DNA from 4 places in the Pseudoalteromonas sp. THAF3 genome. Region 3 is predicted to be linked to each of the others. Evidence: predicted binding sites of a transcription regulator. Region 3 holds the regulator's gene; each other region holds the start of a gene.
What was found. Region 3 encodes sigma-54, which starts transcription at its own class of promoters, with help from an activator protein. Its sites were predicted from a motif close to GTTGGCACGNNNNTNGNNT; they were not measured.
Positions count from the first base shown of each region.

Region 1: FIU82_RS07350 (PA2169 family four-helix-bundle protein) is a predicted target of sigma-54. The motif match lies at 2,479-2,497, and genes of this name have one in related genera.
Region 2: fliE (flagellar hook-basal body complex protein FliE) is a predicted target of sigma-54. The motif match lies at 2,293-2,311, and genes of this name have one in related genera.
Region 4: FIU82_RS11130 (flagellar assembly protein T N-terminal domain-containing protein) is a predicted target of sigma-54. The motif match lies at 1,791-1,809, and genes of this name have one in related genera.

Region 1 is NZ_CP045418.1:1,602,406-1,606,621, reverse strand. It holds gene thrS (threonine--tRNA ligase) at 1-495, opposite strand, end outside; gene FIU82_RS07360 (DUF3010 family protein) at 742-1,182, shown strand; gene FIU82_RS07355 (DNA topoisomerase IB) at 1,224-2,246, opposite strand; gene FIU82_RS07350 (PA2169 family four-helix-bundle protein) at 2,534-2,974, shown strand; gene FIU82_RS07345 (AMP-binding protein) at 3,160-4,216, shown strand, end outside.
Region 2 is NZ_CP045418.1:2,334,552-2,338,767, reverse strand. It holds gene FIU82_RS10905 (PAS domain-containing sensor histidine kinase) at 1-768, shown strand, start outside; gene FIU82_RS10900 (sigma-54 dependent transcriptional regulator) at 761-2,161, shown strand; gene fliE (flagellar hook-basal body complex protein FliE) at 2,350-2,682, shown strand; gene fliF (flagellar basal-body MS-ring/collar protein FliF) at 2,702-4,216, shown strand, end outside.
Region 3 is NZ_CP045418.1:2,874,320-2,878,535, forward strand. It holds gene lptA (lipopolysaccharide transport periplasmic protein LptA) at 1-116, shown strand, start outside; gene lptB (LPS export ABC transporter ATP-binding protein) at 116-841, shown strand; gene FIU82_RS13440 (RNA polymerase factor sigma-54) at 866-2,362, shown strand; gene hpf (ribosome hibernation promoting factor) at 2,388-2,675, shown strand; gene ptsN (PTS IIA-like nitrogen regulatory protein PtsN) at 2,677-3,123, shown strand; gene rapZ (RNase adapter RapZ) at 3,190-4,035, shown strand; gene FIU82_RS13460 (HPr family phosphocarrier protein) at 4,035-4,216, shown strand, end outside.
Region 4 is NZ_CP045418.1:2,388,458-2,392,673, forward strand. It holds gene FIU82_RS11115 (LapD/MoxY N-terminal periplasmic domain-containing protein) at 1-322, opposite strand, end outside; gene FIU82_RS11120 (transglutaminase-like cysteine peptidase) at 319-954, opposite strand; gene FIU82_RS11125 (LPP20 family lipoprotein) at 1,262-1,717, opposite strand; gene FIU82_RS11130 (flagellar assembly protein T N-terminal domain-containing protein) at 1,845-3,014, shown strand; gene FIU82_RS11135 (glutathione peroxidase) at 3,164-3,904, shown strand; gene FIU82_RS11140 (dihydrolipoyl dehydrogenase) at 3,949-4,216, shown strand, end outside.

The DNA of each region.
Region 1 (4,216 bases), 1.3 Mb from region 3:
AGCGATATTCTCGTCCAAGATTTCAACTTTATAAGGTTCGCCACGTTGTTCAAACGTGTCGCGGGCCTGTTGCCAGCTCACGGTCTTCTTAACCACGTCATATTTGGTTTTCGCAAGTTCTTTCATACGCTTTTCAAGCGCTTCTAAATCTTCTTGCGTCAGCGAGTGCTCCATATCGACATCATAATAAAAGCCGTTGTCGATAGTTGGACCAATGGCCATTTTTGCATCAGGATACAATTGCTTAATGGCGTGGCCGATAAGGTGCGCACAGGAGTGACGGATAATTTCTAAACCGTCTTCATCTTTTGCGGTGATGATCTCTAACCGTGCGTCTTCGCTGATTAAATCACAGGCGTCAACACGCTCACCGTTAACACGCCCAGCGATGGTCGCTTTGGCAAGGCCTGGGCCGATGTCTTGTGCTACGTCTAACGTGGATACAGGGTTTTCAAATGAACGCTGACTGCCGTCAGGAAGAGTAATTACTGGCATGTTTAATCCTTGTACAGTGGTGACACCTACGCCGCGCCACGTGTATTTATTTGTCTATTTAATAAGTCTAATCAACGCTTATACCAACAAGCATTGCGATGATACTGCCGCCCACACAGCGTGAGCGAGGCGCTATTTTGGCGCGCTATAGAGGTAAATACAAGGCTCGTCTGCTAATTTTCTTAACAAATTTTGTATGCGCTTCTGATATACTAATGCCATTGATAAAAAAGGTGATATTTGACTATGCATACTTGCGGCGTAGAAATAAAAGGCAGTGAAGTTTTACTATGCCTTCTAAGTAAAGAAAATGATGTGTTTGACATCCGTGATGTGCGCCAAACACGTTTTGTTTTAAGCGATGCCAACGATACTGAAGAAATCCAAAAGTTTCATCGCGACTTTAAAAAGCTGATGGAAGATTACCAAGTGGATGCTATCGCCATCAAGGCGCGACCTCATAAAGGAAAGTTCGCTGGCGGCGCGGTTGGCTTTAAAATGGAAGCGGCACTGCAGCTGATAACTAACTTAGATGTGCACATTATTAGTGCCACAGAGATGAAAGAGCAGCTTAAGCGCAACCCATTACCTATTGAGTTCGCTGATACGGGGCTGAAGAAGTTTCAAGAGCAAGCCTTTATGACGGCGTATGTCGATATTATGCTGCGCACTTACGCTAAGCAGTAATCTCCCCCGACAGTAACAGGCCGCAGAAATGGCCTGTTACGTTATCGCCCGGTAATAATCGCTAACGCATGCCTCTCATCCATGTCTAACTCCCCGGCTAAAGAGCGCGGTGTCGCGTCAAAATGCGCAAACGGGTGTTCATTTTCATAGTGTTCGCTGAGGTGTTCTAACACCTTCGGATGAATATAATACTGTTCGCAAATGTTCGCGGTATTGCCTAATTGTTTGGCAACGAGTTTAACCAGCTGAGACTTAAATTTGCGCCTTGGGTGCGCCTGTACCTGCTCTGCGGCTACGTGGGCAAAGCGCACCGCCATTCGCGTCCCCGCCCAGGTACGATAATCTTTGGCACTAAAGTGGCCGCCAAAAACACGGTGGATAAATTCGTTAATATCATCACTTTGCAGGTCATGCCATTGGCCTTGTTGATAATAACGTAGCAAGCTATACCCTTGTTGCTCTGCACTTGAAGCCACTAATTCAGCAAGCTCAGTATCGTCGATGCGCACCTCTCGGTGTTTTGCGTGTTTACCTTTAAAGCTAAATTGTACATGGTCGTCTTTAATATCCACATGCTTGCGTCGAAGCGTGGTTAACCCGCAAGTTTCATTGGCTTTGTAATAATTATTATTGCCTACACGAATCGCGGTAAGGTCTAAGATTGCGCACCCAAGCGCGCACACTTTGTCTTTCGTCCAATCAGGTTCTGCCAATAAGGATAAGCATTGCCCTCGCGCATCTGGAAGCTGAGCAGCGAATTCACCTAACTTGGCAAATTTTTTTTGCTGTTGCGCCAATTGCCAATGGGCGTGGTAAATGTATTGTCGCTTTCCTTTGCCATCAACGCCAACGGCCTGCACCTTATTGTACTGGCAAGCGCTAATACGTACATCACGCCACATAGGAGGCACAACCAACTCTCGCATTCGTTTTAAGTAAGCACGACTGGTTATCTTTTCCTTATCAAGATGGAAGTATTCAAATCCTTTTCCCCGTTTACGACGCGTTGTCGTAAGGGTATTACACTCGTGGTAGGTTGTGCTTGGGGCAACGTTACAATCCATTCTTCTTCCTTTTTTTTCCGATAATAGCTACTACGCAGCACATCTTCACCTGGCGCACTGTGAAAGGTAAAAAATAATACGCTTTGTTGGCTGTACGACTATGACGTTTTTACCGCCTACAATTGAAAAGCTTTCATAGTTGCCCATGAAAAAGGCGTTGGTTTATACATTTCAAGCGTTCGAAGATAAAGATAAAACACTGTTTAATAATGGTTTTTATGTATTCCCTCGATTTGGCACAAGCATTGCTCCTATTAAATCGAATTCAAAATTGAAGGAGCACAATTATGACAATGCAACGTTCAGAGAAAATCACAGACATTATCAAAGTACTAAAGGGTGGCATTGATTTTTACTCCGATGCCAAAGACAACATTGATAGTAATGATGTACGTACCGTGTTCCAAAACATGATCGATGAAAAGCACAAAGCGGTGACCGACTTGCAACCCTTTGCCATTGAAGAGCAAGGCGAAATTGAAACCGGCTCAGACACCCTGGTTGATGTACGTAAAACCTACACTAAGGTGATGAGCGCGATTAAGAGCAACGAAGAGCATACGTACATCAAACACCTTGAAGAGGTTGAAGATAAAGTGCTTGAAGAGTTCGACGATGCACTAGAAGAGTCGCAGCCACCTCAGTGCGCACAAGTTCTTTCTCAGCTTCGTGAACGCATGCAAATTTGCCACGATAAAATGAAGGCACTGCAAGAAGCAACGAGCTAAATTATTTCTCTCCCCAAGACGATGTAGCGGGCCCATGGCCCGCTTTTTATGTCGACAAAAACTAAACCTTTAGTCTAATTCCAATAGAAACCACCTCAAAATAATGGAAAGTGTCGACACTCTGTGCTTGATTAGGTGTTGAAGAACCTAAAATGACAACATCTATCCGGGCAAGGAGGCAGTCAATGCCGCAACAACAAGACAATCACTCCCCTTCACTACCGTTAACGTTGAGCCAGTACCACGGCTCATTTTTAACGCCGCTTAGCGAGCGAACCATCGCCGAGCATCTTGATTATATTGTCGACAAATACCCTGACAATGAAGCGATTGTGGTGCGCCACCAAGGGATCCGTTGGACTTACCGCCAGTATTTACGGGAAATAGAGCGCCTCGCTGCGGGCTTACTCGCTCTAGGTGTACAGCCAGGGGATCGGGTTGGCATTTGGTCTCCCAACAATATTGAATGGTCCTTGGTGCAATTCGCAAGCGCCAAAATTGGCGCCATTATGGTGTGCATTAATCCCGCCTATCGCCCTCATGAGTTGGCCTTTGCCATTAACAACGTGGGTGTAAAGTATTTGGTGATGGCCGAGCAATTTAAAGCATCAAACTACGTTGATATGATCTACCAACTTGCACCGGAATTAAAAGACGGTGGCAAAACCACCCTGCAAGCGCTGCCCACTCTAGAGCAAGTTATTATTCTCTCCGAGCAACCTTTTGCCGGCATGACATCATTTAAGTCGGTTCAACAATTGGGCGAGGATACGCACTACCAGCAAATGAGGGTTATTGAAGCGCAACTTCGACCCGATGACGCCATTAATATCCAATTTACCTCGGGGACAACCGGGAACCCCAAAGGCGCCACGCTCTCGCACCGCAATATTTTAAACAACGGTTTGCTGGTTGCCCAAGCGATGCACTTTAATGATAAAGACAGACTGTGTATTCCGGTGCCCCTGTACCATTGCTTCGGCATGGTGCTGGGTAATCTAGTGTGTTTGGCCAGTGGTGCCTGTGCGATATTTCCAGCTCCCTCATTCGATGCAATCAGCACCCTAAGCTGCGTTGAGCAAGAACGCTGTACGGCGCTCCACGGCGTACCAACGATGTTTATTGCGCAACTAGAGCACCCCGACTTTCAGCAGTACGATCTCAGTACCTTACGCACCGGAGTCATGGCTGGCAGCACCTGCCCGCAAGAATTGATGCGCAAAGTACACAGTGATTTTCATA
Region 2 (4,216 bases), 540 kb from region 3:
CCTGGGCAGCTTATTTTAATGACCGATTTAACGGAAACGCGTCGTTTGCAATCAAGAGTGGCGCACATGCAACGTTTAAGCGCGCTTGGCAAAATGGTGGCTACTTTAGCCCACCAAGTGCGTACACCGCTCTCGGCAGCCATGTTATATGGGGCCAATTTGGGCTCGTCGCGATTGAATAATCAATCGCGTGCCCACTGTCACGATAAGCTCATGTCGCGTTTGAAAGATTTGGAAAACCAAGTGAATGATATGTTGTTGTTTGCCAAAAGTGGTGAGCAGCAAGTCGTTGAGCCGATGTCATTAGGGCTGTTACTTAATGATGTAAATTCTGGCAGTGAAGCCATGCTTAGTGAGCATGAAGCGCATCTACAAGTACAGCTTCCTGAGCCCGATATCGAAGTCATGGGCAATCGTACTGCCTTGGCCAGTGCCATCAATAACCTGGTGCACAATAGTTTACAGGTGATAGGCAGTGGTGCGCATATTAAGATGCAGGCACGTCGTCAACGCACGAACAGTGATTATGTCGATATCATCATTAGCGATAATGGCCCAGGGATCAATGAAGAGATTATTGACAAAATTTTTGAGCCTTTTTTTACCACTAAGCGTCAGGGCACAGGTTTAGGTCTGGCTGTGGTTGCCTCAGTGGTGAATGCCCATAAGGGGCAAATAAAAGTAGAGAACCTTCAAAACGGTGGCGCGCAATTTACGCTAACGCTTCCTGTTTTGCACAGCAATACCCAGGAGCAGAGCAATGAATAACTATGTACTTGTTGTCGAGGATGACAAGGGGTTACGCGAAGCCCTAATCGATACATTAACACTGTCAGATATTCGCTGCATTGCAGCAAAAAGTGGTGAAGAAGCAATCATGATGCTAAAAGAGCACAGTGTTGCTCTAGTGGTCAGTGATGTGCAGATGCCCGGTATTAATGGCATTGAATTACTAAAAAGCATCAAGCTTAACTATCCAGACATGCCGATATTAATGATGACGGCCTATGCCACTATTGATGATGCGGTTGAAGCCATGCGTCTGGGGGCCATCGACTATATGGCAAAGCCATTTGCCCCCGAGGTTTTACTGAATTTAGTGAGTCGTTACTTACCCAATGAAACGGCTAGCCAAAGTGGTCCAGTGGTCGCTGATGCCAAAAGTTTGGCGCTACTCGATTTAGCCAATAAAGTGGCTGACAGTGACGCGAGTGTCATGGTGATGGGTCCAAGCGGGAGTGGTAAAGAGGTATTGGCGCGCTATATTCACGACCAATCGCCGCGCAAAGAGGCGCCATTTATCGCTATCAATTGTGCAGCCATTCCCGAAAACATGCTTGAATCGACTTTGTTCGGTTACGAGAAAGGCGCGTTCACTGGCGCTGTGAATGCCTGTCCAGGTAAATTTGAGCAAGCACAAAATGGCACCATTTTACTTGATGAAATTACTGAAATGGATTTAGGCCTACAAGCGAAATTGCTACGTGTATTGCAAGAGCGCGAGGTTGAGCGCTTAGGGAGTCGCAAAACCATCGAGCTCAACGTACGGGTGTTGGCCACCTCAAACCGTGACCTCAAAGAAGCGGTCAGAGCCGGTATATTCCGGGAAGATTTATATTATCGCCTAAACGTGTTCCCGCTGACCTGGTTGCCACTCAATCAGCGCCCCGGGGATATTATTCCACTGGCTGAACATTTATTAGAGCGCCATTGCCAAGCTAGCAAACAAGCGACTGCCTCGCTCAGTGCCGATGCCAAAGAGCGCTTAATGGCGCATACTTGGCCGGGAAATGTGCGTGAGCTTGATAATGTTATTCAGCGTGCGCTGATCTTAAAATCCGGTGACGAGGTGCACGCCAGCGCCATTTATATCGAAGAGTTCGTCACTGATGATGAAGTTGAGCTCAATGCGCACCAAGATATGCCCTCTGCGCTCAATCAACACAATGATGAGCTGCCAGTGGCATCACCCCAAGGTGTAGACCAAGCCCATAACTTTAAAGATGAGCTTAAAAACAAAGAGCATAAAATAATTCTCGATACCTTAGCGCGCTTTAACGGTAAGCGTAAGGATGTTGCTGATGCCTTAGGGATCAGCCCGCGTACCTTACGCTACAAAATAGCGCAAATGCGCGAGCAGGGGATCCACCTTCCTGCATAGTCTCGTCATAATGTTCTATTTCAGCCCGGGATATGCTCGGGCTTTCTTGTGGGCGTCAAAAATATAGCTAGCCTAATTCCTCAGTGTCAAAATTAAAATAATAATAAGCCTTTGTTAAATAATGATATTTTATTGGCACGACTTGTGCATTGTTCAGGGTAAGTTTAATTAACTGAGTGATGCCCAAGATGAAAGTCCAAGCCAACTCATTATTTCAAGAAATGCAGTCGCTCGCGCAAGAAGCGCAAGCTCGTAACCCATTGAAAGAGGCACAAAACCAAGTGCCGCAAACATCGACCAGCCAATTTGGTGAGCTACTAAGTAGCGCAATCGATAATGTTCATAACCTACAGCAAGATGCTAAATCAAAAGTGGTTGCTGTGGAGATGGGTGATCGCCGCGTTTCTCTTGCCGAAGCAATGATCGCATCGCAAAAATCCTCTGTCGCATTTGAGGCCACTGTGCAGGTTCGTAACAAGCTAGTGGAAGCCTACAAAGACATCATGAACATGCCTGTATAACGGATAGCGGAGAACAGTTGTGGCACAAGCAAACCAATCAACAGATTTAGCCCTTGCCGATGGCGGTGTTGACATGAACACCGACTCCTCGGGTGAACAGCAAGAACAAAAGTCTGGCTATTTAAGCGCCCTTAATGGTGTGGATATGCTACGACAGGTGACGCTGATCATCGCTTTGGCTATTTGCTTGGCCATCGCTATTTTTATCATAATTTGGGCGCGTCAGCCTGATATGCGCCCGTTAGGCAAAATGCCTACCGAGGAATTGATTCAGACCTTGGATTTCTTGGATGCGCAAAAAATCGATTATGAACTCGATGGCAACGTGATCATGGTTGCCGAAGATGCCTATCAAGATATAAAACTGAATATGGCTCGAGAGGGGCTTACGCAAGGCCCGCAATCTGGCACCGATATCTTGATGCAAGACATGGGATTTGGCGTATCACAGCGTCTTGAACGTGAACGACTCAAGCATTCTCGCGAGCAGCAGCTTGCGCGTACCATTGAAGAACTTAATAAAGTATCTCGCGCCAAAGTATTACTGGCCATTCCTAAAGAAAATGTATTTGCTCGTATTGAGAAGAAGCCCTCAGCAACGGTTGTTGCGACGGTTAAACGCGGTCGTAACCTCAACAGTGAAGAGATAGACTCTATCGTCGATATCGTCGCCTCGGCCGTGCAAGGACTGTCTCCTGAACGGGTCACGGTGACCGATCAAAATGGTCGTCTGCTTAACTCCGGTTCACAAAATTCGTTATCGGCGCGCTCACGTAAAGAGTATGAGATTGAGCGTCAACGAGAGCAGGAATATATAGAAAAAATTGATAGCATCATGATCCCGGTGGTCGGACTGGGTAACTATACTGCGCAGGTCGACTTGGTCATGGATTTCAGCGCAGTAGAAGAGACTCAAAAGCGTTACAACCCAGATTTGCCAGCGGTGCGCAGTGAAACCACATTAGAAGAGAATAACATTGGTGGTTTAGCGGTCGGCATTCCTGGCGCCTTAACAAATCAACCGCCAGTGAACTCTAACATTCCAGAGAATGCGTTGGACGAGCAAAGTGCGCAAACTCGCTCACCGTCGCGCAGCCACAAAGAAGCGACCCGTAATTATGAGCTTGATACCACTATCTCTCATAAACGTAAGCAGACTGGGGTGATCCGCCGTATCAGTGTTTCCGTGGCTGTGGATTACACACAAACAGCTGGTGCGGATGGGCAAACCACCAGTGCGCCGCGCAGTGCCGAGGAGCTCAACAATATTCGTCGCCTATTACAAGGAGGCGTGGGTTTCGACATGCAGCGTGGTGATGCCTTAGAAGTCGTGAGTGTCCCCTTTGTACGTGAAGACCTGGGTGCGGTTGCTGAACTGCCACTGTGGGAGCAAAATTGGTTTATGAAGATAGTGCGTTTAGCACTGGGCGCATTAGTGATAATCGTGTTGATCATTGCCGTGGTTCGCCCCATGCTTAAGCGACTTATCTACCCAGATGATACACTGGAAGAATACAATGAAGATGCGTTGAGT
Region 3 (4,216 bases):
TAAGCTATGATATTGCCAAACAGCTGATCACCGCCGAAAAGGATGAAAACTCCAGCACACGAGTGCGCACAACATTAACACCACAAAGTGACGATACGCCGGAGAAAGAGCAATAATGGCGACTCTTAAAGCACAAAAATTAGCGAAAAGCTATAAAGGCCGGGAGGTCGTCAAAAGTGTGGGCTTAGAAGTACAAGCAGGTAGTATCGTCGGCTTGCTCGGCCCTAATGGAGCCGGTAAGACAACTACTTTTTACATGATAGTTGGCTTGGTACCCAGTGATAAAGGCACCATCAGTATTGATGATGAGGATATCACCTTGATGCCGATGCACTCTCGTGCGCGCTTAGGTATTGGTTATTTACCGCAAGAATCATCTATTTTTCGAAAGCTGACAGTTTTTCAAAATTTGATGGCCATCCTGGAAACCCGCAAGGGCTTAAGCAAAGCAGAGCGTGAAAGCGAGCTTGAGGGCCTACTTGATGAGTTTAATATACAGCACATTCGAGACTCACAAGGAATGGCGTTATCTGGTGGCGAACGTCGCCGGGTAGAAATAGCGCGAGCATTGGCGGCAAATCCCAAGTTTATCTTGTTGGATGAACCTTTTGCTGGTGTCGACCCTATTTCAGTGTTAGATATAAAGAAAATCATAGAGCATCTGCGCAATCGTGGCATTGGTGTATTAATCACCGACCACAACGTGCGAGAGACCCTAGACGTATGTGAAACCGCATACATTGTTTCCCATGGCGAGCTCATTGCTTCTGGCACTCCAGAGCAAGTTCTTGCCGATCAAACGGTTCGCGACGTCTATTTGGGTGAGCAGTTTAGATTATAACGATTAAAGGATTGTTAGAGATACATGAGGCAATCATTACAGCTGCGCCTAGGCCAGCAATTAACAATGACCCCACAATTGCAGCAAGCGATTCGCCTGTTGCAGCTCAGTACTTTGGATCTCCAACAAGAAATTCAAGAGGCGTTGGACGCCAACCCATTACTTGAAGTTGAAGAAGACAATTACGCCGATAATAACGACAACCAAGAGCAAAAAGAGTCGACGTCCGACAACCAAAATAACGACACCGCCGAGACGGCCAGCGCCAGTAAGGACGAAGTTGAAAGTGCTGATGCCATGAACAACGAGTCCATCAGTGAAGACTTGCCCATGGATGTGTCTTGGGATGAGTATATTAGTGCGGCTCCCGTTGCCTCCTCTGGGCCTATGCCAGAAGATGAGTCTATCTATCAAGGCGAAACCACCGAGTCGTTACACGATTATTTAATGTGGCAGCTGCAATTAACACCTTTTAGTGCCACCGACGAGGCTATCGCCACAGCCATCATTGAAGCCATCAATGACAACGGCATTTTAACGGTCAGTTGTGAAGATCTGCTGGAAAGCTTGAATCATGATGAACAAGACGATGGTATCGAGCTCGATGAAATTGAAGCCGTTCTCAAGCGTATCCAACTCTTTGATCCAGTAGGAATTGGTGCACGTTCTTTACAAGAGTGCTTGTTGATCCAGCTCAAGCAATTTGACCCACAAACCCCTTGGCTTGAAGAGACCAAAGAGGTAGTTTGTAACTATATTGATTTGCTTGGTAGTCGCGACTATCGCACCTTGATGAAAAAGACTAAGCTTAAAGAAGCGCAGTTAAAAGAGGTGATGACACTGATACACAGTTTAAATCCGACTCCTGCAGCCACGATTGTGCGAGAGCAGTCAGAGTATGTGATTCCAGACGTATCGGTGAAGAAAGTTAAAGGCCGCTGGGTGGTTGAATTAAACCCAGATAGTATGCCTAAGATCCGCGTTAACGATCACTATGCATCAATGTCGCGAAGCTGTAAGTCACAAAGCGATAGTCAATTTATTCGCTCGCATTTACAAGAAGCGAAATGGTTTATAAAGAGCTTGGAACAACGCAATGATACGCTACTTAAAGTAACTAATTGCATTGTTCAACAACAACAGGCATTCTTTGAACATGGTGAAGAGGCAATGAAGCCAATGGTGCTTAATGACGTTGCCGAAATGGTGGAAATGCATGAGTCAACGATTTCCCGTGTGACCACCCAAAAGTATATGCATACACCACGGGGTATTTTTGAGCTGAAGTACTTTTTCTCCAGCCATGTTACAACCGAAAACGGAGGTGAATGCTCGTCTACAGCGATTCGAGCATTGATCAAAAAGCTAGTAGCTGCGGAGAATCCTGCTAAACCGTTGAGTGATAGCAAGATTGCCGACGTACTAGCCGAGCAAGGAATTAAAGTGGCTCGGCGCACGATTGCTAAATATCGTGAATCGCTAGCCATTCCACCGTCAAATCAGCGTAAAAGTTTGATATAGACGTTAGACAAGAAGGAAAATGCTTATGCAATTAAATCTTACCGGTCGTCACGTAGAAATCACTGATTCTCTTCGCAACTATGTGAATAGCAAATTTGCAAAATTAGAGCGTCACTTTGACCATATAAATAATGTGCATGTCATTCTTGATATTGAAAAACTAACACAAAAAGCAGAAGCTACTCTTCACGTTAACGGTGGTGAACTGTTCGCAACCGCAGAGCACCAAGATATGTATGCGGCGATCGACGGCTTAATTGATAAGCTCGACCGTCAAGTGATTAAACATAAAGAGAAATTATCTCGTCACTAACATGAACCTAGATTCACTCTTTACCAAGGACTGCAGCAAAGCTGCGGTCCTTTTTAATAGCAAAAAAAGAATGCTGGAGTACCTCTCTCAGGTGGCTCATCAGCACAGTCCTCACCTCAGCGAGCAATCGGTACTTGATGCTCTGCTGACCCGCGAAAAGCTGGGCAGTACCGGCATCGGCAAAGGCGTTGCTATTCCGCATGGCCGTCTCGATGGTATCGACAGTACGATTGCCATTGTTGTAACTAATCGCGAAGCCATTAACTTTGATGCCATTGATAACCGTCCAGTGGATATCTTTGTCGCACTTTTAGTGCCGGCTAATGAGACTGAACAACACCTGAAGACCTTAGCGACAATTGCTGATAAACTAAAAGACAAACAACTGTGTAAACAACTGCGCTCGGCGAGCAGCGATCAAGAGCTTTATCAATTGATCGCCGACTAATGCGCGCCGTATTGATTCATGGTGTGGTTTAAATGTGCGTTTTGGGGTAAAACAAGGAGTTGTCGGATGGAACTTATCATTGTCAGTGGTCGCTCGGGTTCTGGAAAATCAGTCGCGTTACGGGTGCTCGAAGACCTTGGGTACTATTGCGTAGATAACATCCCAGTTATTTTACTCCCCTCCTTGGTGCGCAGTGTTTCAGCAAATTATGACAAAATTGCCGTCAGTATCGACGTGCGCAACTTGCCCAAAGAGCAGCATGAATTTAACGACATTCTCGCTTACCTGCCTGAGTTTGCTAAGCCTTCGCTGTTTTACCTTGATAGTGATGAACAAACGTTGATTAAGCGTTTCTCTGAAACTCGTCGACTACACCCCTTATCCATGCAAAATATGACGTTGGATGTCGCTATTCGTGAAGAGAAGCAGCTTCTTGATGTACTCATCTCCCACGCCGACTTTATTATTGATACAACTGAGCTCAGTGTTCACCAGTTGGCGGAGATGATCCGTGAAAAAGTGCTGGGTAAAAAAGACAAGCAATTACTGATCACTTTTGAGTCTTTTGGATTTAAACATGGCATTCCAAAGAATGCAGATTATGTGTTTGATGTGCGGTTTCTCCCCAATCCCCATTGGGAACCTGAACTAAAGGCGCTCACAGGGTTAGACCAACCCGTTCAAGACTATTTAGCCAGTCACTCAATCGTGCAAAAGTTCACTTGGCAGATCCAAACTTTTGTTCAAACTTGGTTACCCCACTTAGAGCGTAATAACCGTAGTTATTTGACCATTGCTATTGGCTGCACTGGGGGTCAACACCGCTCAGTGTACCTTGCCCAAACTTTGGGAGAGCGCTTTTTAGATACCTATCCGAACGTGAAAATTCGCCATCGAGAGCAGGAAAAATAGTGATGGTTGAAGGTACTTTTATTATTCAAAACAAGTTAGGCCTACATGCTCGTGCAGCCTCACAATTGGCGCAACTGGCGATGAATTTTGATGCTGAAATAATGCTATATCAAGGTGATAAGAGCGCTCAGGCCGACAGTGTCTTGGCTTTACTGCTCCTTGAGAGCGGCAAAGGTAAGGA
Region 4 (4,216 bases), 490 kb from region 3:
ACGAACGCTCAACAATGACTTCGCCTTGCGTATCAAGCAATTTGATTTGCTGATAGTGACCAGTATCAAAAGCAGCCGATACGAACAACTCAACAGTGACCGGGTCTTTATTCATTTGCGTTAAAGACAGCGCTAAAGTATTGGCGTTATCCACATTTTTTAGGTAAAGCTGCTCAGAAAAGCTGCTCTTAACATTATAGCCGCTAATGAGTACGCTGCAGATCAACCCACTCAAGGCAATAACCACAATAACCAACCACAGTTGTACCACCAAAGATATACGGTGCGCCCCGTTGGACGCCACAGATGCTTGCTTTATCACCACCTAACTCCTTGCTGTTCCATTTTTTTTAAAACCGAATGCCAGCGAGATAACCTCGCCCGAGGGTCGGCCACACTGTGGGTTGACGTTGCAGTCCACAGACCTTCACTGTTAAAGCTGAAAACCGGATATAAATCAGTGCGCTTCGCTGCTGGCAAAATAGCACTCGTCAGCGAGTCGAGAATGATGGGTTGGCTACTGGGGGTCGAGTAATAGCCTAACACCATATGAGCTTGGAATTTTTGACTGCGAGGGCCGCCAATTTGCGCTTTAACATAGATAAGGCGAAGCTTATTATCAGCGATGCCTAGCATTCTCAATGACGCGTATTTCGCTATGGCGTAGTCTTCACAATCGCCCAGCCCCTGCCCTAGGGTTTCTAATGGCGTTGCCCAGTAATCTTGTTGTTTGTAGAGAAGTTGGTCGGTGCGGTAGCGCACTTGCGTGGCAAAAAACTGATTGACCAGTTGCACTTTGCGGGTTTCGGGCTGCGCACTCAAGCTAGCTAGTAATTGCTGCCAGCGCTGCGCCACCAGTAAACGTTGAGTACCGTATTGATTGCGCATAAGTGTTTGAAACAAGCCGCTGTCCATAGCTGCGCCAACGTGAATGGCATTCATGAGTAACAGCATGGCTAACACTAAACCTAGCCCCAGCCACCGTATTTTATTTGTAATTTTCGTACTGCTCACTACGTCCTAAAAGCCTACATAGTTTCTGCGCACTGCCTAAGACGCAATGGGTTTGATTTACTAAAGCATAGCAGTGATTTTCAGTTCTGCAGCACCCAATGTTAACCGTAAATGCAGTATAAAGAGGTGCTTAGAATAAGTTTGATATTAGAAATTAAAGCAAAAATGCGGGTGTATGAAGGCAAGAAAAGATAAACCCAAGCGCACTGGCGTACACTTGGGGCAATGTTGTATATCAGCCAACACCTCAGTAGTAAGTGACCTTTTTTACCTTGCGAGGCTTACTCTGAGTAATGTAAAGGTCATGTACTAGCTTCATATCCAGCTCTAATTCAGTTGCATAACTGTCGCCAACAACATAACTGCGTTTAACTCGAGCCCCTCGGATCACCCCTTGAACCCGCGCTTGCAGTACATCATCTCCGGCAATGGCATTGGCAACGGTGGTTTGCCCTTGCATTTGTTGGCCATAAACCTGCTCCGCCAACTCCCGATAGGCTTCTATCTTTGAAGCTTTCATCGCCATCAGCGATTTTTGCTGAGCGCTTTCACCGGGCTGCGGGGCGATAGGTGCATAACCAATCGCACGTAAAATCGGATAGTTATCAGGCTGCTCTATGGCGTATTCAACGTGCTTATCAAACACGCTGCTGCAGCCGAGCATGCTCCATGTGCTGATCAGCAGTATCATCATTCGTAGCATGTTTTGCTCCACATTGATTGTCTCTAAACCTATGCTCAATAGTATGCACGATAAATGCCACTATTACAGGGGAGTTGGTATGTTCTTTGCTATCTTTGTTGCAAGAACATTTTTAGGTGGGATAACTATGCGATATTTGGCACCTGTGTGCGCACTGATGATTGCACTAATAAGCCCGAGTGTCAGCGCCCAATGGTTGCAAACCACAGGGGTTGCGACTTTAGAGAATGGAGATACCGAAACAGCACGCGCCAACGCGGTCAGTGACGCTATAAAACAGGCGTTATTATATTCAGGGCTGGAGCTATCCAGTGTGCAGACCTTGACTAACGGCGTGCTCACTCAGGATCACCTTTCTTTGCAAGCACATGGTCAAGTACAACAAATGCAGCTTCTCGAAGAGCAACAAAGTGATGGCATGATCAGTGTCACCATGCAAATTGAAGTGTTAGACAACCCACAGCAATGCCCTGAACAAGACTTTGTTAGCCACTTTGCTCTCACACGCACGGCATTGGATAATCCACAGCAAGCTCGTTATGGTCAAATATTTGACGTAGCCCCTGCTTTTACTAAGCAGCTCTACGCAATTATGAGCCAAACGCAATTAGCTATGCTGCCTATTCCTTATTTTAAAGAAGCGGTGGATGTTAGCCCCTTCTTTACACAGCAATTTCAGTATGATGAAAACGTACTGGAATATATTCGCGACAAAAGTAACAGTCAGTACGTGTTACTCTCGCAAATCACCGATATTTCCACCGGCAAGCAATTGAATAATGATTATGCATTTTGGCAGGATGAAAGCTATAACCGCTATTTTAATGTAGAGTTTGCGTTATTCGATGCCTTGAGCTTTGAAAAAATATGGCAAAAAGCCTATCAAACTCAAGGGCCTTGGCAGTTTGAAAAAACCGCTCGTATCGATGTAAACAGTGGCACGTTTTGGCAAAGCCAATACGGACGGGCCATTACTGCGCTTAGTGAGAAAGTGATGTTTGACCTCAACAATGAGCTGCGCTGCCTACCCACCCGTGGATTAATTCAGCATATTGATGGTGACCAAGTAGTTGTCAACTTAGGTAAAGCCAACGGCTTAGTGATGGGTCAGCAACTCACTTTGGCGCATAGCAGCAACCTCACCACCTATGCAGGCAAACGTTTGCCACGTCAGGTAACTACCTTACATCGTGTAGAAGTGAATCAGCTTTACCAACACAGTGCCATTGCCACTAATATTGGTAAACGGCCACTGGCGAATATTCAACTCAACGACTTAGTGTTGCTGAGCCAATAGCCTAGGCTCAGCACTTCCCTGCGTACCATTTAAAATCAAGATACGTTCAACGTTCGATTTTAACAATCAAAGTCATCAATTCTTACTGATATACAAATCAATTCGCTTTTGTCACACTGTACTCAACACATCGAAAGGAGATTATCAGTATGACAACATTAAAAAACAGCGAAGGCCAACGAATTCCTCAGGTGACATTTGCACTGCGTAAAGGCGAGCAATGGCAACAACTTACCTCAGACGATATCTTTGCAGGTAAGACGGTCGTGGTTTTCTCATTGCCCGGTGCGTTTACACCAACCTGCTCGTCAACACACTTACCACGCTACAACGAGCTTGCCGGTGTACTAAAACAAAATGGCGTAGATGACATTGTCTGCGTGTCGGTAAACGATACATTTGTGATGAATGCGTGGGCTGAGCACCAAGAAGCCGACAATATTACCTTACTCCCTGACGGTAACGGCGAGTTCACTGACGGCATGGGCATGCTGGTTGACAAGAACGACCTAGGTTTTGGTAAACGTAGCTGGCGCTACTCCATGCTCGTGAAAGACGGCGTGGTTGAGAAGATGTTTATCGAACCGCAAAAACCAGGCGACCCTTTTGAGGTATCGGATGCAGATACTATGCTTGATTATATTAACCCCAAGCAAAGTAAGCCACAGCCGGTAAGCATTATTACTAAGCCGGGATGCCCGTTTTGTACCAAAGCGAAAGCAATGCTTACGCAGCACGGTCTTGCTTTTGAGGAAATTGTGTTGGGTAGTCAAGCGTCGCTTACCAGCTTAAAAGCAATATCCGGTAGAGATACGGTACCGCAAGTATTTATTGGTGGGCAACATATTGGTGGCTCTGATGAGCTTTCCCTTTACTTCACTAACAACTAATTCATTTTAAGGGCCTGCGGGCCCTTTTTTATAAGGACACTGCTATGAATAAAGTGAGCACCGATGTTTTAGTCATTGGCGCAGGCTCAGCCGGTCTAAGTGCTTATCGCAGCGCGAAAGAACATACCAATAAGGTACTCTTGGTTGAGGCAGGCCATTACGGAACAACTTGTGCGCGAGTTGGCTGCATGCCCAGCAAACTCTTGATCGCCGCTGCAGAAGCAGCCCACAGTGTGCACACAGCAAACCATTTCGGTATTAATACCCAAGCCCCTATTGTTGATGGTCAGGCAGTGATGCATCGCGTGCGTA